Regions from separate parts of the Pediococcus sp. genome, predicted to be linked through region 2. Evidence: a T-box and tRNA genes for the amino acid it is inferred to sense, from the RefSeq annotation. Region 2 holds a T-box; the other holds one or more tRNA genes.

Region 1 (10,063 bases), on a different contig from region 2:
AGGTGACCATTGGGGTTGTTATTTTTGCGCTTATCCTGCTCGTTATGCAACTGGCCAATGCCATGACAATTGACAATGTTGTCTTGTTATTAAGTTTGGTGGCAGTTGCCACACCAATTATTTATTTTGTTTTGATATTTTCAAGTAACAAAGTGACTAAAATTGAACGTTCTCGTCTTTGGGCTTATGTTCCGTTATTTATTGCCGCAGTGATTTTCTGGGCAATTGAAGAACAAGGATCAGTGGTTCTTGCCTTATACGCGGCTCAACGAACACAGTTACATTTAGGGCCAATTACTTTGGCGGCTTCACAATTCCAGTCCCTTAATCCGTTGTTTATTATGTTATATACACCATTCTTTGCCTGGATGTGGATTAAAATGGGGAACAAGCAACCTACATCTCCACATAAGTTTGCTTATGGGTTGGCGTTTGCGGGAGTTTCGTACTTATTCATTGCTTTACCAGGAATGATGTTTGGAACGGCTGGTAAAGTCAATCCCCTTTGGTTAGTTGGTAGCTGGGCAATTGTTGAAATTGGTGAGATGTTAATTTCGCCAATTGGTCTTTCTGTAACTACTAAACTAGCACCAAAAGCATTTAGTTCTCAAATGATGAGTATGTGGTTCTTGGCAGATGCTGCTGGTCAAGCAATTAATGCCCAAATTGTACGTTTTTACACGAGCGCGACAGAAGTTCCTTACTTCTTGGTTGTCGGCGCTGTCAGCATTGTTTTTGGCCTTCTATTGCTCTTGTTATCTAAATGGATTTCATCCAAGATGGTCGGTATCAATTAAATTTAAAAATAAAGATCAGTTCTTTAAAGGACTGATCTTTTTCTAATTAGAAGACAATTTTTTGTGAGGCGTGTAAAATGATCAACTAACAGTGTGAAAGGAGACAAATATGAGGATTGCAATAACAAGTGACAACCACTTTGACGTAAATCGCTTAGATGTTGATGAAACACTAAAAAATCAAGCAGAATATTTAAGCCAACAAAACGTTGGGTTGTATTTAATTGCTGGTGATTTATTTAATGATTTTACAAAGAGTCTAGCGTATGTGCAAAACTTACAAAACGAATTAGGTTCCCAAACGCTTGTAAAGTTTATTGCTGGGAACCATGATATGGTTCATGGCGTTACGTTCGAAGAATTAGAGAGCCAACTTGATAATAGTTATTTGCATAACCAATATTTTGATGTGCCAGAGACCGACTGGCGGGTAATTGGTAATAACGGGTGGTATGATTACAGTTTTGCGGACAATGTTAAGGGCAAAACTATCGCTAATTTTGAAACTTGGAAGCGTGCTTACTGGATAGATGGGTCTATTAAGCAACCAATGTCCGATGGTGAAAGAATGGGACTAGTTTTAGATGAAACTACTCAACAACTTAAAACGGCTCAGGAGGCCCAAAAACGTGTCCTGTACTTTACACATTTTGTACCACGACGTAATTATATTCGCTATGCACCTGAAGGAAATTTATGGAATATGGCTAATGCCTATATGGGGAGTGCAAAATTAGGACAAGTGTTAGAACAATTCGAAGTTAATAAGGTAATATTCGGTCATATGCACATTCATCCAGCTCCACAGCAATTTGAAAAAACGACTTACTACAATCAATCAGTAGGTTATTATACAAAACGAATTAAGGAATGGCAAAATGATACTTTCCTCGCCGAATGGCGATCACGACTGGTTTTCTTTGACCTTTAAAAAAATTAATTTGAGGAAATTTGTAAAAACCCCTTGATATTTGTTCAAATTTTCGGTATTATATTTTAGTCGGATGCGTTAGAAGTTTTAATGCAATTCAAAAGGGAAGGGTAGCGAAGTCTGGCTAAACGCGGCGGACTGTAAATCCGCTCCTTCGGGTTCGGTGGTTCGAATCCACTCCCTTCCATTTTATGAATGGGCTATAGCCAAGCGGTAAGGCATCGGGTTTTGATCCCGAGATGCGATGGTTCGATCCCATCTAGCCCAATAGTTACGCCTTTCTAAGTCGCTACCAGTTTAAGTACTGATGTAGAGGCTTTTTTTGTATCTTCTATTAATGCACTTAGGTAGTAAAGTTTTAGTGAAAAATAGGTTATCCTCTTATCTTCAAAAATTTACGGTACAATAGGTTCATATTAGGTGGGCTTATTTTTTTATTATTGATGAGTTTTCTTTCTAGTAGTGGAATAGACGGAGGCGTCTAATGAATTATACATTTATCGGTGACATTCATTCAGCTAGTGATGATTTAAAAGTACTTTTGAATGCCATTAATACGGAAGAGGATCGCCTGATTTTTCTAGGTGATTACATTGATGGGACAGCAACTCGGCATTTTTCAAAGCATGAAGAAACGCAATTAATTGATCCGTTAGGTGTTTTAGATATTTTGATGAATCGGGTTAATCAGCACAGTGATATTGTATTACTTGGCAACCATGATGATTTTTGGGTACAGACAGCTACTGGTGATGATTTGAGTTATCAAACGTGGCGAATTAATGGTGGTGCTCATACGTGGCGAAAATTAGGAATTCACTCCGGCGCGCTACCTGTGATTCAAAGGGCACTCAATGCTCCAAAACTGGCCCCTTACACGAAGTTCTTAAGTAATCGACCATTTACCTGGGAAACTGGCAAAATACTTGCAGTCCATGCTGGTGTTCGTTGGGGAGTGAGTCTTAATAAACAAGAAAAAGACGATTTACTTTGGATTAGAAATGACTATTATTTCAATGCAGGATTGGAATCAGCGGGATGGCATAAAAATGAGTTAGGTAAGGTGATTGTCACTGGACATACACCAGTTCAGATCTTTAATCGATCCGGATTCATAAAAATGCAAGCTGACAGTCAAGATGTACCGCGTTATTTAATTGATGCTGGTAGTCGTTCCGGTGCATTTAGTGGTGGAATTGTGGCATTAACGCTTGATCCAAATGGAGGGTTCGTTTCAGCAAAATTTGTGGTGAACCAACAAGTTCAGGAGATTCCAAATAAGTTAATTGAAGAAGATTTTCTGTCAAAAGATCCCAAGTAAGCAATGATAAAAGTCGCAAACCCATGAACAACTGGATTTGCGACTTTTTTAACATCTTATTTAATTAATCAGCCACTGGTTTTAACGCCAGGGCTTTGGCGGCTTCTTCACAGTCGTCAAAATGATGTTTGGTTCGACCAAGAATTTGGTAATCTTCGTGTCCTTTTCCGGCAATCAGGATGACGTCTCCCGACTTAGCCGATTCAACAGCTTTCGTAATGGCCTCCCGGCGATCAATGTAAACTTCGGGGTGATCGTTTGGAACGCCGGCTAGCATATCATTTAAAATAGCCTGCGGGTCTTCTGTACGTGGATTATCCGCGGTAAAAATCGGCTTCGTACTGTATTCAACGGCAATTTTTGCCATTTTGGCCCGCTTTCCTTTATCACGATCGCCACCACAACCAATCACACAGTAAATGTCTTTTTTAGCAAAGGAATGGATGGTCTCTAAAGCATTTAAAAGACTATCTGGTGTATGTGAATAATCAACAATTACCCGGACCCCTGTATGAGAAGGGATGGATTGAAAACGGCCTTTTACCCCCGAAACTTTTTCCAATGAAGTGATAATTTGTGCTTCTGGTAGCCCGCCTGCATAAGCCGCGGCAAAGGCAGCCAACGGATTGTAAACATTAAATTGGCCAATCAGTTTCGTTGTGACATGGGTGAGATGACCAAATACGGACAAGTCAAATTCAGTACCATGACTATAAATCTGAATGTTTTGAGCACGAATCATCGCATCGGTATTGAGCCCATAGGTCAACACGTGGGCAGCGGTATATTGTTCAAACTCACGACCAACGGGATCATCGGTATTTAAAACGGCGACTTTACTAGTGCCGTCTGCATTATATTTATTGCCTAATTGAGCAAACAACATACTTTTAGCGTGAATATAATCATCCATAGTTTTGTGAAAATCTAAATGATCACGCGTGAGATTTGTGAAGACAGCAACATCGTAATCAATTCCCCAAACGCGGCCCAAAACTAAAGCAATCGACGAAACTTCCATTGAAACGATTTTTACGCCAACTTCGCGCATTTGTGCCAAAGTCTTTTGCGTTGTGATGGCATCCGGTGTGGTATTCTCAGTTGGAAAAGTTTCATCTTTAATGCGGCGATACATGGTTCCCATCAGACCAGTCGCCTGATTTTGATCTCGATAAATTTGGTCGATTAAATGGGTAACGGTTGTTTTGCCATTGGTGCCAGTCACACCAATCATATGCATTTTTTGGCTAGGAGCCTCAAAAAAAACATCGGCAAGGATTGCCATGGCTCGTTCAGTGTTTTGTACATACACAACAGGAACGGTAACGTTGATCCGCTTTTGAGCCACAATGATTTTGGCGCCTTTTTCAACAGCTTGTTTAACCAATGTATGACCATCAATGTGATAGCCACCTACGGCGATAAACATCGCACCAGGTTGAATCTCGCGGGTATCCTGAGTCAACATTGTCACATCAAAATCAGTTGTGATAGTTGGCTGAACTTGCTTGAATTTTAAACTATTAATTAATTTGCTAACTTTCATTGAGAACGCTCCTTTTTAGAATAGGCAGATAACTGACTGACATTACTGTTGAGTAAGGGTGAATTGATGGCTTTGTAAAAATTCATCGTGTAAACTGTTTAAAGCCGCAGTGAGGTCGGTTTTATGAATTAGAACCCAAATGGTCGTATAACTATCAGTTGATTGTAAAATATCGATATGGTGCTTGGCTAATGTGTTGACAATCCGGGCCGTGATCCCTGGAGTGCCCGTAATTCCGGCTCCTACAATGGCAACCTTGGCGCAATCAGAAACCATTCGATAGTTTGCATGGGCGGTTGCTAAAGTCTTTTCAGCAAGCCAGGTATCCATTTGTGGCAAATTGAAAACAACCGAATCGGTAGAAATATTAATAAAATCAATACTGAGATTTTGTGCGGCCATTAATTGGAAAATCTGACCAGATGTTAGGTTCTCAGTTGAAACAGAAAATTGAGTTAAGTTGTTTTGGTTGGTTATACCTGTAACAGTTCGATAATGAGAAATGTGGGGATTTCTTTCGCCAACAATTGTGCCTAATTCTTCAGGTTGTTGATAGGTTGCCCGAATCCGCATTGATAAGTTAGCTTGTTTAGCAACTTCAACAGCTCGTGGATGGATGACACGAGCGCCATTATGGGCCAAATTGGCAAGCTCATCATAGCTGATGGACTTGAGACAACGGGCCCTTTTTACAAGTTGAGGATCCGCCGTCATGATGCCGCTTACGTCGGTAAAAATATCTACCAATTCAGCGTTTAAGGCCATACCCAAAACGGCAGCCGAGACATCAGAACCGCCACGGCCGATGGTTGTGATTTCGCCATCTTTAGTGGCACCTTGAAACCCAGCAACAACGACGACATTCGTCTTTTTAAACATTTTTTTGATAGGAGTCGGGTCAACGTTAAGTATTTTGGCATTTTGAAATTCATCATCGGTTACAATTCCGGCCTCACTGCCCGTTAAAGCAGTGGCATCTAAGCCAGCTTCACGGGCCTGTTCTGTAAACACGGTTGCGGAAACAATTTCACCAACGGAAACCAACATATCTAACTCACGTTTAGATAACCTTGATTGGTTATTGTGGACCAGATTTAAAAGACCGTCTGTTGTGTAGGATGCTCCTGGTTCCCGAAAGGCGGAAACCAAAACCACGACTTTTTTACCGTGATCAACTGCGTATTTCACATGCACTAAAGCTTGCTTTCTAGCGGCTACATCTTTAACAGAAGTGCCCCCGAATTTTTGAATAACAATCTCCATTTTATCTATACCAACTCTCTATCGTTCTTCGGTTCTAACTCTTCCACATAAATTTTGTGCCACATCATAAAGGTGAGAATCGTCCATAATTTTCGGGAATTATCTGCAACACCATCACGGTGATCATCTAATAACGTTAAAAAGTAGTTTTTATCAAAATACTGATCCGTTTGGGAATCTTGAATAATTGTGCGTGCCCAATCATACATTTCACTTTTTAGCCAGAAACGGATTGGCACAGGGAAACCTAATTTTTTACGATGTAAGACGTGATCAGGTACAATACCTTCAACTGCCTTTCGTAAAATATATTTGGTCGTTCCATGACTAATTCGTAAATCAGCTGGAATGCTGGAAGCCACTTTGAAAACTTCTCGATCCACAAATGGGGTTCGTAATTCCAAACTGTGTGCCATGGTAGTTCGGTCAGCATTGTGAAGCAAATCGCCGTTTAACCAGGTGTGCATATCAATAAATTGCATTCTTGTAATCGGGTCATAATCTTGTGATTCGTCATAAAATGGTTTGGTAATGGATTGAAATGGATGACTGAGATTATAATTTTTAAAAAATGCACGTTTTTCGGTTTCATTAAATATAAAGGCATTGCCAACATAACGTTTTTCAAGGGGTGTGGTGCCACGTAACAAAAATGAGCGACCCTTTACGCCACGCGGAATTAATCGGGCAATATGATTTAAAGCGCCATTTAAGGGCTTGGTGTAATTAAATACACTTAATGATTCTGGTTCGTGATAGATAGTGTAACCACCAAACAACTCATCAGCACCTTCACCTGTTAAGGCTACTTTTACATGTTTCACAGCTTCTTTTGCCAAGAAATATTGGGGCACAGCAGCCGGATCCGCAAGGGGATCATCCATACTCCAAACAAACTTAGGAAAAGCTTCCATGAATGCTTCAGGGGTAATTAAACTGCTGTAATTTTTAACGTCTAATTTTTCAGCCGTTTCTTGGGCAACATCTAATTCACTGTAGCCTTCGCGTTCGAATCCAACTGAAATCGTTTCTAGGTTGGGGTTAAAATTTTTTGCCATGGCCACAATAATTGATGAATCAATTCCGCCAGATAAGAAGGAACCAACTGGCACGTCAGAGCGCATATGCATTTTGACGGAATCTAACAAAACTTCGCGAATCTTTTTGATGTAGGCCGTTTCCGATTCGCTCGAAGTATGAAATTCTCGATGGTAGTAACGATTAATTACGAGATCATCACCAATTTTTTTGGTTAATGTACATCCTGGTGAAAGTAGCTTGATTTCTTTAGTTAGGGTTTCTGGTTCTGGTACAAATTGGAATGTCATGTAATCTTGCAAGGCATCATGATCAAAAGTTCGCTGCGCAAGAATTTTGTAAATGGCTTTACTTTCGGAAGCATAATATAACTGGTCGCCTTGGATGGCATAGTAAAATGGTTTAATACCAAATTGGTCGCGAGCAGCAAAGAAAGTCTTTTCTTGTTTATCCCAAATCACAAACGAAAACATGCCGCGTAAATATTTAGTGACGTCAGATTGGTATTTGGCATACAAAGCTAAAATAACTTCGGAGTCAGACTCTGTTTTAAAACCGTATCCGTCTTTAATTAAATCATTCCGTAACTCAACAAAGTTATAAATTTCACCATTAAAAGTTAGCCAGTAGCGTTCATTATCATAGGATAGGGGTTGATGGCCGCCATCCAAATCAATGATACTTAAACGCCGGAATCCCATGGTGATGTGAGCATCTTCAAAGTAGCCACTATCGTCAGGGCCTCTATGGACCAACATATTTGTCATTTCATGAACTGTATTGTTTTCAGTCTGACCGTCGATTTTTGAAAGGTCGGTCAAACAGCCTGCGAATCCACACATACGGCCATCTCCTCTTTTTGTTTTATTAACTTTATATTTATGACTATATAGGTAACAGATTAAATCAAGTTTAAAAAACGGTATAAATCAAGAATTAACTAATTTTAACTGTAAAAAAGCGTTTTCACAACGAAAACAAATTGTTATTTTGAAAAATGATAAAATGGGAATATAAAAAAAGAAAGTAAGTGAATAAAAATGAAAATTGGATTTATTGGAGTTGGCAACATGGCAAAGGCCATTATTATTGGGTTGATCAAGGCGGGAGTTTCGGGAACGGACATTTTGGTGCACAGTGGTCACCTTGAACATTATGAGGCATTTGCAAAACAAAATCAGTTGGCGCTGGAAACTAGTAATGAAGAGGTTGCTAAAAAGGCGGATGTGGTGGTATTAGCCGTTAAACCAGACATTGCCAAACAGGTGTTAACTGATATTAAATTGGAAGTGAACAGTGCTGACAAATTAGTGGCTTCCGTCGTTTCTGGTCTAGAGATTGCCGAAATGCAGGCCATTATTGGTGATTGGCCAATTATGCGGGTGATGCCAAACGTTAATGTTGAAATTAATGAAGGGATGACCGCCTTGGCTGCAAGTGGCCCACTAACAGATTCACCATTTAATATTGGTAAAAATATTTTTGAAAAAGTTGGGAAGGTCATGGAAGTATCTGAATCTGACTTCACAACCTTTGGAGCGATTGCAGGTAGTGCGCCGGCGTATGCTTACTTTTTCATTGATGCGTTATCACGAGCGGGCGTTAAGTATGGGTTGACTAAGCAGGCAGCAACCAAAATTGCGGCCCAAGTTGTGAATGGGAGTGCCAAAATGGTTCTTGAGGCCGATGATAACCCAGCTGCTTTAATTGATAAGGTTTCTTCACCAGGTGGGACAACGGTCGCCGGTTTTCTAGCAATGGAAGAGGCCGGTTTTATGACCTCGGTAGTCAAAGGCATTGATGCCACCATTGCGAAAGAAAAAGGTGAATAACAGATTCTCCTTGCAGTTGTGGTCTATACCGATTATAATGAACTTAAATAAAACTGAAGGAGATTTTTAACTAATGAGTACTGTATTGAAACACGCCACGATTTATACTGGTTTAGAGAAAATTGATGACGGCTTTATTCGGTTTAACAAACAAATCGAAGCTGTTGGGCCAATGAGCGAGTTCCGTCCCTTGCCAGATGACGAAATTCACTTTGCTGCAGAAACAATTGTGACCCCAGGATTTATTGATGTGCACAGTCATGGCGGCTATGGGTTTGATGCCATGGATGGTGACGCTGACCAAATTAACGAAATGGTTACGAAAATGACAAAAACAGAAGGAATTACCACTTACTTCTGTACCACAATGACGCAATCGAACGAAAACATTGATCATGCGATGAAAGGAGTAGCTAAAGCAGCTGCTGTCAATCCCGTCATTAAAGGGGTACATTTGGAAGGGCCCTTTATTTCAGCTACTTTCAAAGGTGCACAACCAGAACAATACATTAAAGATCCTGACGTTCACTTGTTGGAACAGTGGAACAAGTCTGCTAATGGGTTAGTTAAATTAATCACCATGGCTCCTGAAGATAAGGGTACCGATGAATTTGAATCTTACTGTTTAGCACATGGAATTGTGCCATCTGTTGGCCATAGTAATGCCAAACGGGCGGATTTATTAAATAGTAAAGTGAGTCACGGAACTCATTTGTACAATGCACAACGGGAATGGAAGCATCGTGAACCAGGCGTTACCGGCCACGTAATGTTGGAAGACAACATCTATGCTGAATTAATTTGTGACGGTTTCCATATTGTTCCTGACATGTTGCGTTTGGCATACGAAGTTAAAGGCCCAGAACGGATCGAATTGGTAACTGACTCGATGCGTTCTAAAGGAATGCCTGAAGGCGAAAGTGAATTAGGTGGCCAAAAAGTTTATGTTAAAGACAAGCAGGCTCGCTTAGCTGACGGAACCTTAGCTGGTTCAGTTTTGGAATATACAGATGCCTTCAAGAATGCCATGAAATTTATGGGATGCAGTATTGAAGATGCCGTACAGATGAGTTCTGTCAACCAGGCTAACGAATTTGGTTTGGACAGTAAGGGAACTCTTGAAGTGGGTAAAGATGCGGATTTGAACTTGTTTGATGATAACCTGAACAAGTTGGCTACTTACAGCTATGGCCGTGAATTCTCAAATACTGAAAAATAAAGTTCCGAAACTAGCTATTTTTTCGTTATAATAAGCTTATAGTCGTTTACAGGAGGTGGAATCGTGGGATCCCCCATTTATATTCAAATTCACAATGAAATTAAAAAATCTATCGA
Region 2 (10,063 bases):
CATTTCAACTCAAGAATAGAAATCCTGTAAATCTGCTGCTTTTCAAATGAGTATAGTAGCATTTAGAGCGTTTAAGCAGACTTTACTAGGCAGATAACAGAATCGTCTTAGTTTCTCTGTTCATTTTAAGGCTAAATTGACATATCCATTTCTGAAATGCTTTTACCTATTCTTATTGGTGAAAAATCTGTGCGTTTAATACTAGCAAGAAGTTATTACCTTTAATAAAATCTAACATTAAAATAATAAACACGTACGATCCCAAATACCCATAAAGCGCCAAATTATCAAACAGCACATTGCCTAAGATAATTTGACGCTTTTTTGAATTTTCCCATATCTTTAGAAAAGCTTCTGTATATAGAAGAGCAAAGATTTCAAATTATTTCTAGGTGTTTAATCAGTAGGACCGCTCGGCAAAATAAGAGGCTGATTATAACCACGACTCCCGCGGGATTGCGATCCCGCATCCGTCGTGGTTATAATCAGCCTCTTACCATTTTGCCTCGCGCACTCTACTTAATTCGCACCAAGAAATACTTCTTCTTTCCACGACGGACAATGACAAACTTCCCTTCAAAGTGAGCACTTGGATCAATCTCTGCATCCACATCCTGCACCTTTTCACCATTAATCCAGATCGCACCATTCTTTACATCTTCTCGCGCCTGTCTTCTCGAAGCCTCAATCTTCGTATCATCAACCAACCACAATATAATGTTTTTCTTCTCAGCACTAACCTCAACAGATGGCATATTCTTAAATCCCTGTTCAATCTCTTCTGCAGTTAAATCCTGCACCTCACCAGAGAACAAAGCCTGAGTAATATGCTGTGCCTCAACCACCGCCTGTTTGCCATGCACAAATTCCGTCACTTCTTCTGCCAAACGACGCTGAGCCTCACGCTTCTCAGGCTCCGTACGTACCTTTTCTGCCAACGCCTTAATTTCGTCTTCATCAAGGAATGTGAAGTACTTCAAATATTTCACTACATCCCGATCATCCTGGTTAATCCAGAATTGATAGAATTCATATGGTGACGTCTTCTTAGGATCCAGCCAAACAGCTCCACCGGCCGTCTTACCAAACTTAGTCCCGTCTGCTTTCAACATTAATGGAATCGTCAGCGCAAACACATCTGTATCTGAACCTTCAATTTTATGGATCAAATCAATTCCAGCAGTAATATTACCCCATTGATCAGCACCACCAATTTGTAACTGAACATTTTCATGTTTATATAGATGAAGGAAATCAATTGATTGTAAAATCTGGTACGTAAACTCTGTGTATGAAATCCCTACTTCCAAACGACTTGCGACAACTTCCTTATTCAACATTGTATTCACATTAAATAACTTACCGTAATCGCGCAAGAAATCTAACAAAGAGATTTTTGAAAGCCAATCGTAGTTGTTCACGATAGTAAAGTTTTTCGTCCCAAACAGCTTGATCATTTGTGCGGATAACGCATCTTCATTATGTTTAACCTGCTCCATAGTCTGTAGAACTCGTTCAGAGTTTTTACCCGAAGGATCACCAATGGCACCAGTTCCACCACCAATTACAATTACCGGATGGTGACCCTGAAGCTGGAATCGTTTCAACATCATAAAGGGAATCAAATGGCCAATATGCAAACTATCACCAGTTGGATCAACACCGCAGTATAAACCAATTTGTTTCTTATCTGTAAGTTCATGTAATCCTTCTTCATCCGTTGTTTGATTGACGGCACCCCGCCATTTTAGTTCATCAATAATATTCATGTAATCGTCCTCCTTATTATTTTTGATATAAAAAAAATCCCTAAAGTCAATAAAGACTCTAGGGACGAATTTTTCCGCGTTACCACCCAAGTTATTACATTTCAATGTAATCACTCAACATCGATAACGGGATGAATCGCTAATTTAGGATTAGAAGCTCAACAAGTGTAATTCACAATTATCACATTCTGGTTCGCAATCCCACCAGATCTCTGAAATGTTGGATAATCTGCTACTTCGGTTGTCTCAATGCTTTTAATGTTAATTACATATTAAGAGAGTTGATTTCGCAAGTCAAGCATCTTTTTACAAAACTAGGCGAATCAGCGCCATACAAATAATTCCGACCACCACAATCACAATCAAACTTTTAGAAATAATGGCGGCGATAAACGCGGGCACAGTTGCTAACAAATTATCGAGATTGACCGTTGGTAACGAGCCAGCGTGATGAGTAAAAATGTTTTCCATAATCAGCGCCGTCATAATGACAATGGGCACAAAACTCAAATAGCGAATCAACCACTTTGGTAAATCGAAGTTTTTAACCAGTACAAACGGAATTACCCGCGACAGCCATGTAACCAAGCCACAGCCAATAATTGCCCACATAACTTTCATCGTGATCGCCATTGTTCCACCACCATTCCTAAAAAGCATCCAATCAATGTCGTGGCAATCAACGCCACATTATCAGAAAAGAAAATTGTTAAGCCATACATTAACGCACAAATAATGACCACCATGACAACCTGAAATCCAAATGCTTTGCTGCGATCGGTAATCATTGCAGGTAGAGAAGCCCGATAAACATCGCCACAAGGGCAAAATCAAGACCAAACGCTTTTGGATCACCAACCAAATTTCCAAGAATGCCACCAGCTGCCGTGGCCAACGCCCATGTGAGATAGGCAACCAGATTGGCCCCGTGAAACCAGCTTGGTGTCAAACGATGATTCGTAAAATTAAGTTTGTTCATGCTTAACGCGAAAGATTCATCTGTTAGCAAAGTACCAATCCCAATGTTTTGCCAAATCGAATCTTGGCGAAAATATTGAGCTACCGTGGTACTCATTAAGATAAAACGCGCATTTACTAAGAATACAGACAACATGATAAACGGAATTGAACTGCCAACCAGCAATAAACTTACCATGATGAACTGTGCCGAACCAGCATATGTAATTAAAGACATCAAGAAAATTTCTAGAACACTCAAACCACTCGTTTTTCCGACAATTCCAAACGCCAAACCAATGCCAATGTACCCAAATACAGTTGGCAACGCATCTTTAACACCTGTTTCAAAATTTAGTTTATCATTCACTCAAGTTCATCCCTTACCCACTTTTATTTCCGCCAACAGCCTTTTTAACAAAAAATCAATTTATAAACGTTTTATTTGTTATAATTTAGACAAACTATTGTTCAGGAGGCACCCCTATGAAAACCTTGTATATCGACCACATCACCGTTGGCTCTTACACTTATCTTTTGGCAGTAGGTGACCGCGGTTTAGCTTTTGTCAGTTCGAACACTGATGGCGAAGATGACCTGCAGCATTATTTTCCTCACGTTCAAAAAGTGAAAAATTCGGTTAAGACCAATGCCTACGCACTAGCACTTAAAAAACTGTTAACCGGCGAATCGCAAAAATTCTCTCTACCAGTAGAGTTCAACGGAACCCCTTTTCAAAAATCTGTCTGGCAAGCTCTTTGCAATGTTCCTTATGGAGAAACGACAACTTACAGTGCATTAGCCGAAAAAATCCACCGACCAACTGCCATTCGAGCGGTTGCTAATGCAGTCGGAAGAAACCCCAATCAAATTGTGATTCCTTGTCATCGTGTATTGCGAAAAGACGGTTCAATTGGTGGTTATCATGGTGGTTTGCCTTTAAAACGTGACCTGTTAGCTCTTGAAGCGCGCACAAAACAAAGTTAACCTACCACTTCAAAAAGTTCACAAAGACAGTTCATATCTTCACTAAATGTTTTGCCAGCCTCTTTGTATTCTTGCTTAAAAAATGCCTCATGGACCTTACGCCAATAAGCTAATGTGCGATCACCTTCGCCTTCGTAGTACGCGTGTTCAGCGGTTACATTTTTATAAGGAACGACCTCCACAGCGAGTGTTTTTGTGATGCAAACTGGATGACCATGACCATCCAAAATCATGTTATATTCACCGACCTGCGGATAAGCCTCATCTTCTTCATATAAATCATATGCCGAAGTTGTGGCTGTTTTTATACCTCTGAATGTCAAATCAGCAAGTTCATTTGCCATCTCAGGTGTAGAGCCAAACGTCCAAGCACTGTAAACAGCACCATTTAACTGCTGCTCCTTTACAAACGTTTGCCAATAGGCTTTAATTTCAGCTTCATGTGACACCAAATCACCTCATTAAATATTTTTACCATTATAGCATTTTTACACGCCTCAAGTCCGTATCAATGTGCTACAAAATTGATTCGTTTTTCCTCATGGCGACTGGTCTTAACCATCTAATTAATTTAAACTTTCGGTCTGGTGTGATACGGTTTATTCAGGTAACTTAAATATAAGGAGATTATTTTTATGACAACTAAATTATCACGCGGTAAATTTGAAAACTTACAAAAACTAGCAGATGACGAAGGCACCATTAACATTCTGGGATTAGGTGAACAAACTAAATTTCAAGCGATGATGAAAACTGCTGAAGAGTCTGCCGGCCATCAATTTGAAGTTGATCAATGCATCGAATTTAAGCAAATTTTATCAGAGTTCTTATCACCAAATGTTTCCGGAGTGCTTTTGGATCCAACGCTGGGCACTAAAGCCATGCAATCTCGATCCAAGGATACTGGCCTAATCACCGTCTATGAGTTATCCGATCAAACACCTGACCACCTTTCCTTAAATCGTTTAGTTCATGCCAAAACGAATGGCGTCAAAGTTCGCGTGGTTTACAATCCCCACACTGATGAACAGACAACTGATCAAAAACTTGCGCTACTAGAACGCGTCGGCGCAGAAGCTTTAGCAGCTGATCTGCCCCTCTTTGTGGAACCCGTTGTTTATGATGATCAAGTTTCTGATAAATCAAGCGCCGAGTTCGCCAAATTGCAACCTGATCTGGTCATCGATACCATTAAGGAATTAACTAAAGAACGATATCACATTGACATTCTTCAAATAGAAACACCAATTAACTTTGCTTACACAGAAGGATTTGCAGAAAGCAATGCAACCGTTGTTTATTCTCAACGTGAAGCCGCAAAATTGTTGAAAGAAGCCAGTGACACCACCACGCGGCCATTTATTTTTCAAACTGGTGATAATTCTGTTGAAACCTTTCGAACTGCGGTTAAATTTGCGGGAAAGGCTGGAGCAAAATTTTCTGGTGTGATGACCGACTATTCTTTAGTCCAAGATGGCATCACTGCCTACGCTACTGAAGGGGAAAAAGGTCTCCATCAATGGTTAGAAACAACTGGAAACAAGAACTTAACTGATCTAAATGATATTCTCGAAAACTATGCAACTCCTTGGTACGATCGGTTTGGAGGTCAAAAAGATTTAGAGCTCTTTGACAATACAATTAAATTATAAAAATCTAGAATAAACGCAATTTAGATTGTTATTTTGAACAAATGGTGCTATGATATCGGTGTGATATCAAGTAAACGGTTTCATATTCATTTTTATTTCTTAGAGGAAGTAGATTTTTATGAAAATTAGTGCTGATGTTTTAAAATCTCAAATTACGTTTAAGCCACAAAAAGATGGCGTTGATCCGTTTTTATCCTGGTGCCACATTCAGATTGATGGGGAAGAATATCCTCGTGGTGGGAAAAGTCTTTTAAAAAAACGAGTTTCTCGACCGAAAGTGCGTTCCAAAACAACCGTGGCTTATGACAAAGACAAAATTGATATCATAATTGAGGGTAATCTATATAAAAGTTATCCGATTACTGACCTTAAGTCATTAACAGTTTTCATCATGAGAGGCTTTGCTGTTTACTACCCTGGTCGTGTTTCTAACAACACGATTTCTATTTTAGAGTTTCCAGACACGCAATATTACTTTGACACACCAACCCCATTGCCGGCGGCCATTTTGTTGGCATCACCAATTTTCGATCACACTACCGTCAATGATCCGATGAATCTCAAAAAGTTCGGAAGTGGGCAAAGTTTACAAGATATGAATGACCACATTGCTCGGATAGGTTACGAAAACTTGGTGAAAGATACGTCACTAAGTTGGTTGGCAACTACTTTTAATCCAGAAGAAGAGCCCTATCAACTTATGACCAATTGACAAAAGGCAGTTTGTGGCTTATCTTTGAGAAACTTAGACGTTTCAAACAGGAGGTCACAACTATCAGAGAACAGCATTTAATCAAACCTAAATATGGCTCACGTGCATTTTCGACATTTTTGTACTTCATTTTCATTCTAGCAACAATCTGTTTGTTTACAGTTTTCAATAAAAGTTTCGGTCAGATTGTAGCCACAAGCGATCCCATTGTGGACCGGATTGTGAGTGTTGTAAACGAAAAGCTACCTCAATATGATGGCTATTCCGTTCAACTCACTGAAGCTGTTATTAAACCTGATCTTAAAACTGCCGTTGGGCAAGTTTATGACGGTAAACAAATAAAAGTCGATCCAACAGCGTTTCAAAATAGTGTCAAACAACAACTTCAAGCGGACGGCGTGTCCACACTCATTATTAATTCTTCAATTGGAGCATCGATTGAGACAAAATTAACTGGTGAATATCAAAGTGCGTTTCAAAATCAATATTTGCTCGAATTTCGCGACCAGCTTCCAACCTACAAAATGATTACCTATCTCGTTATGCTAGTCACGTTTGTGTTTGGAACCTTATTTAGAATTCGGTATCGCAGATCAAGACATTATTAAACCAAAAGGGCAGTTAGGTTCTGAGCGCCGCCTAGACTAATCAGAAGAATCTGCCTTTTTCTTCAAAGTTTAGAAATAACATTCAGAAAATATAACGAGGCCGGACAAAACTATGTTTTTGTCCGACCTCGTTTTCTATTCTCCAGCTTTTTTGTTACCACGATTTTAGCAATCGATCAATTGTCACCAAGACCCCATTTTCATCATGGCTTGGCGCAATTTCGTCTGCAATATCTTTTATAGCTTGCGGCGCGTTTGCCATTGCAAATCCTTGTCCCGCTTCCTTTAGCATCTCCACATCATTACCACCATCCCCAAAAGTAACTACGTTTGCCATCGGCATATCCAGAAAGTCTGCGACGCGTTTAATCGCATTTGCTTTATGGGTATTAGGAATGATTAAATCAATATCGCCATGGCCTGAAGACACGGGTAATAATTTACCTGCAAGCTCATCATCCAACAACTGCAAAATTTCTTCCGTTTTCTCATCTGGACACGACATGCCAATTTTCATAACTGGATCGTCAATGGTAGCCAAATCAGGAACTAACTTTAGTTTATAGTAATATTTAGCCGTCATCTCGGCAAATGATTTAGGAGCTGAATCCAAAACATACGCACTTTTTTGTGCACTCACCACCGGATAGACGTCATCCAGACTAGCTAAAAATGAAATAGCATGCTGATAAACAGCGGGATCCATCTTTGCCGAATACACAATTGTTTCATCAGGTTGCTTCACTAATGCCCCATTATCCGACACAAACCAAATCGAATCTGCGGTATGGGGAAAAAACGCGCGTAACTGTGAATCCTGATTCCCGCTGGCCACTACAAACGTCACGTTCTTAGCTTGCATCCGCGGATACAACTCTAAAAAAAATTGCCGATCAAAATTTTGTTGACTGTTTAAAAATGTGCCGTCCATATCAACAGCAATTAATCTATTTGTCATGTCTAATCTCCTATGCGTTTTCATAATTGATTTAATCATAACAAAAAGCGCTTACAAAATAAAGTAAGCGTCGGCTAAGTTTGTTCGTAATTTATTGAACCATCTCATCTTCAACCGCTTTAATATACTTCTTTGCAATAACTACACGCCCATTAAAATCCGTAATCCGCATCAAGCTATGTCGGTCTTCTTGACAGACGGTCTCCATGTCCAATTCAATCAAATAGGTATTTTCATATTCCTTAATGGCACGTCCCCCAAACCCATTCTTAATCATGGGACACTGATTACAAACAACCTCAAATCTTTGATAACTACATTCTTCATCCCTCATGACGATCCTCCTACATTTTTCTTATGCTTAAGATAAGATTTACTTTAAATAAAAAGTTTGAAGAATGTGTGAACAAAGTTTAGATTAAGATTGAAGTTATAGATTGCATAATAAAAAGAGGACAGGTAAAAAATAGTTTTGCCCGACCTCTTTTTATTTAGTAACCGGAAGAAGCACGGTAAATATCGTACCGCCACCCGGATTATCAGTAACCTTAATTTTTCCTTTATGCGCGCGGACAATCCATTCCGCAATTGACAAACCTAATCCATTTCCACCGGTCTGCTTATTACCCGATTTCTCTTCACGATAGAATCGTTTAAAAACTGATTTTTTGTTTTTATCACTAATTCCAATTCCTGTATCACAAATCTGAATTTTTAAATTACGAGCTTCAATATTACTATTAACGGTTATCGTCGCGCCTTTTGGTGTATATTTTATCGCATTATCCAATAAAATAACGATTAATTGGTGCACCCGTTTGGCATCTAATAAAACTGGGCGATCTACATGAATTGATTTCACCAAATTTTTATCTTCACTAGCAATCAAATCCGTATAAGGTTCCAGAATTTCATTTATGAAACTTGAAAAGTCCACTGGCGCTTTTTCCAGCGTAATCACGTTGGAATTGGCCCTCGCCAATGTTAACATATCACTCGTTAATCCATTTAATCGGCGTATTTCCGAAAGCGACATGATAATAGCCCCCACCTGATTTTTTATGGTGTCATTGGGTTTAGTCATCAAGCCTTCAAGTTTATTTTGGATAATCGTCAATGGTGTTCGGATTTCATGCGCCGCACTATCCACAAATTCCTCTTGTTGTTGCCAAGCTTTCAGTACCGGTTTCATATTAATCCTGGAAATAATGTAACTAATGATAAAGACGATTAATCCGAACACGATGAAAGAGGCTAACAAGAGATTCTTGAATCGATCAATACTTTGAATTTCTGGTGTAATATTTTTCAAAACCAATGCATATTTGGGCTGCTGGCTCGTCGGTAAGGTTTTCCCACTTCGGTTTACCATCAATTGAGAATTTACTTTTAAATAAACTCCCCGCATTGTGACACTACCAACCTTAATATTATAAATTTTGTTCAGCTGTGACTTACCAACTTTAACTTTGGAAACTGAACTCGACATATTACTCAAATTTTGTGAATTAACAATTTTCCCTTTCGAATTATAGTACACCGTAATCGTTTGAAAATCTGGTGGCCCCATCATATTGGTACTATTGGCAGCCATTGTGGCCCGCCGGCTCAGCGTATTATCAATACTGGTATAGGTATTTCGTTGATAAAAAACAAAAATAATCGTTCCCAAGATTGTAAAAACAATTAAAAAACTAAAGAACTCAAATAAAAATAGCTTAATTTGTTGCTTTCGATTTACAATTTTATCCATTAATTCACTTCCAAAAGAAACCCTACATTACGTAAAGTTTGAATCAATTTTGGCCGACCTGCCTTTTCTAGTTTGCGGCGAAGATTACTAATATAAATATTCACGACATTAATCGTCGTATCGGAATCCATCCCCCAGATTCGGTCAAAAATTTGTTCTCGCGACACAATAATGTTTTTATTCTGTGCTAAATACGCTAAAATCTCGTATTCTTTTCCCACCAATTTTAGTGGTTGCCCATCAACTGTAACTTGTCGATTCTCAGTATTTAACCACATGTCATCATCGACCATCAATCGTTTGTCATCTTGATAAACACCACTGCGTTTGAGCAAGGCTTTTACCCGCACAATTAATTCCTCTCGATGAAACGGCTTAGTTAAATAATCGTCAGCCCCAGTATCAAAGCCGGTAATTTTATCTTCCAAACTATCTTTAGCCGTCAAAACTAAAACAGGGGTCTCAATTTTTTCTTTTCGAATATTTTTGATGATCTCTAAACCATTCATCAGCGGCAACATCAGGTCAACGATGAACAGATCGTAAGGCTCTTCAGTTGCCAAGTATTCGCCTTCTTCACCATCAAACGCTTGCTTGACTGAACCAATATCAACTAAAAAGTCACGTACACTGTCCGAAAGCTGATGGTCATCTTCAATTAATAAAA

The links. A T-box is a leader RNA that pairs with one kind of tRNA and senses whether it is charged. The one in region 2 lies ahead of tyrS (tyrosine--tRNA ligase), so its partner is inferred to be a tRNA-Tyr.
Region 1: it encodes a tRNA-Tyr, which carries the amino acid that the T-box ahead of tyrS (tyrosine--tRNA ligase) is inferred to sense. The anticodon was not compared.

Annotation. Positions count from the first base shown of each region.
Region 1 is NZ_DOEM01000035.1:66,668-76,730, reverse strand. It holds gene DD627_RS08540 (peptide MFS transporter) at 1-797, shown strand, start outside; gene DD627_RS08535 (metallophosphoesterase) at 907-1,728, shown strand; tRNA gene DD627_RS08530 (tRNA-Tyr) at 1,833-1,915, shown strand; tRNA gene DD627_RS08525 (tRNA-Gln) at 1,925-1,996, shown strand; gene DD627_RS08520 (metallophosphoesterase) at 2,213-3,049, shown strand; gene DD627_RS08515 (UDP-N-acetylmuramoyl-L-alanyl-D-glutamate--2,6-diaminopimelate ligase) at 3,114-4,595, opposite strand; gene dapG (aspartate kinase) at 4,638-5,858, opposite strand; gene asnB (asparagine synthase (glutamine-hydrolyzing)) at 5,864-7,738, opposite strand; gene proC (pyrroline-5-carboxylate reductase) at 7,937-8,728, shown strand; gene nagA (N-acetylglucosamine-6-phosphate deacetylase) at 8,802-9,947, shown strand; gene DD627_RS08490 (GntR family transcriptional regulator) at 10,011-10,063, shown strand, end outside.
Region 2 is NZ_DOEM01000014.1:31,827-41,889, reverse strand. It holds gene DD627_RS04165 (inorganic diphosphatase) at 1-30, shown strand, start outside; gene tyrS (tyrosine--tRNA ligase) at 516-1,769, opposite strand; T-box leader at 1,827-2,028, opposite strand; gene DD627_RS04155 (AzlD domain-containing protein) at 2,076-2,402, opposite strand; partial or broken gene DD627_RS04150 (AzlC family ABC transporter permease) at 2,387-3,096, opposite strand; gene DD627_RS04145 (methylated-DNA--[protein]-cysteine S-methyltransferase) at 3,213-3,713, shown strand; gene DD627_RS04140 (ASCH domain-containing protein) at 3,710-4,162, opposite strand; gene DD627_RS04135 (tagatose 1,6-diphosphate aldolase) at 4,349-5,365, shown strand; gene DD627_RS04130 (hypothetical protein) at 5,484-6,077, shown strand; gene DD627_RS04125 (hypothetical protein) at 6,089-6,685, shown strand; gene DD627_RS04120 (Cof-type HAD-IIB family hydrolase) at 6,840-7,643, opposite strand; gene DD627_RS04115 (hypothetical protein) at 7,735-7,977, opposite strand; gene DD627_RS04110 (sensor histidine kinase) at 8,131-9,396, opposite strand; gene DD627_RS04105 (response regulator transcription factor) at 9,396-10,063, opposite strand, start outside.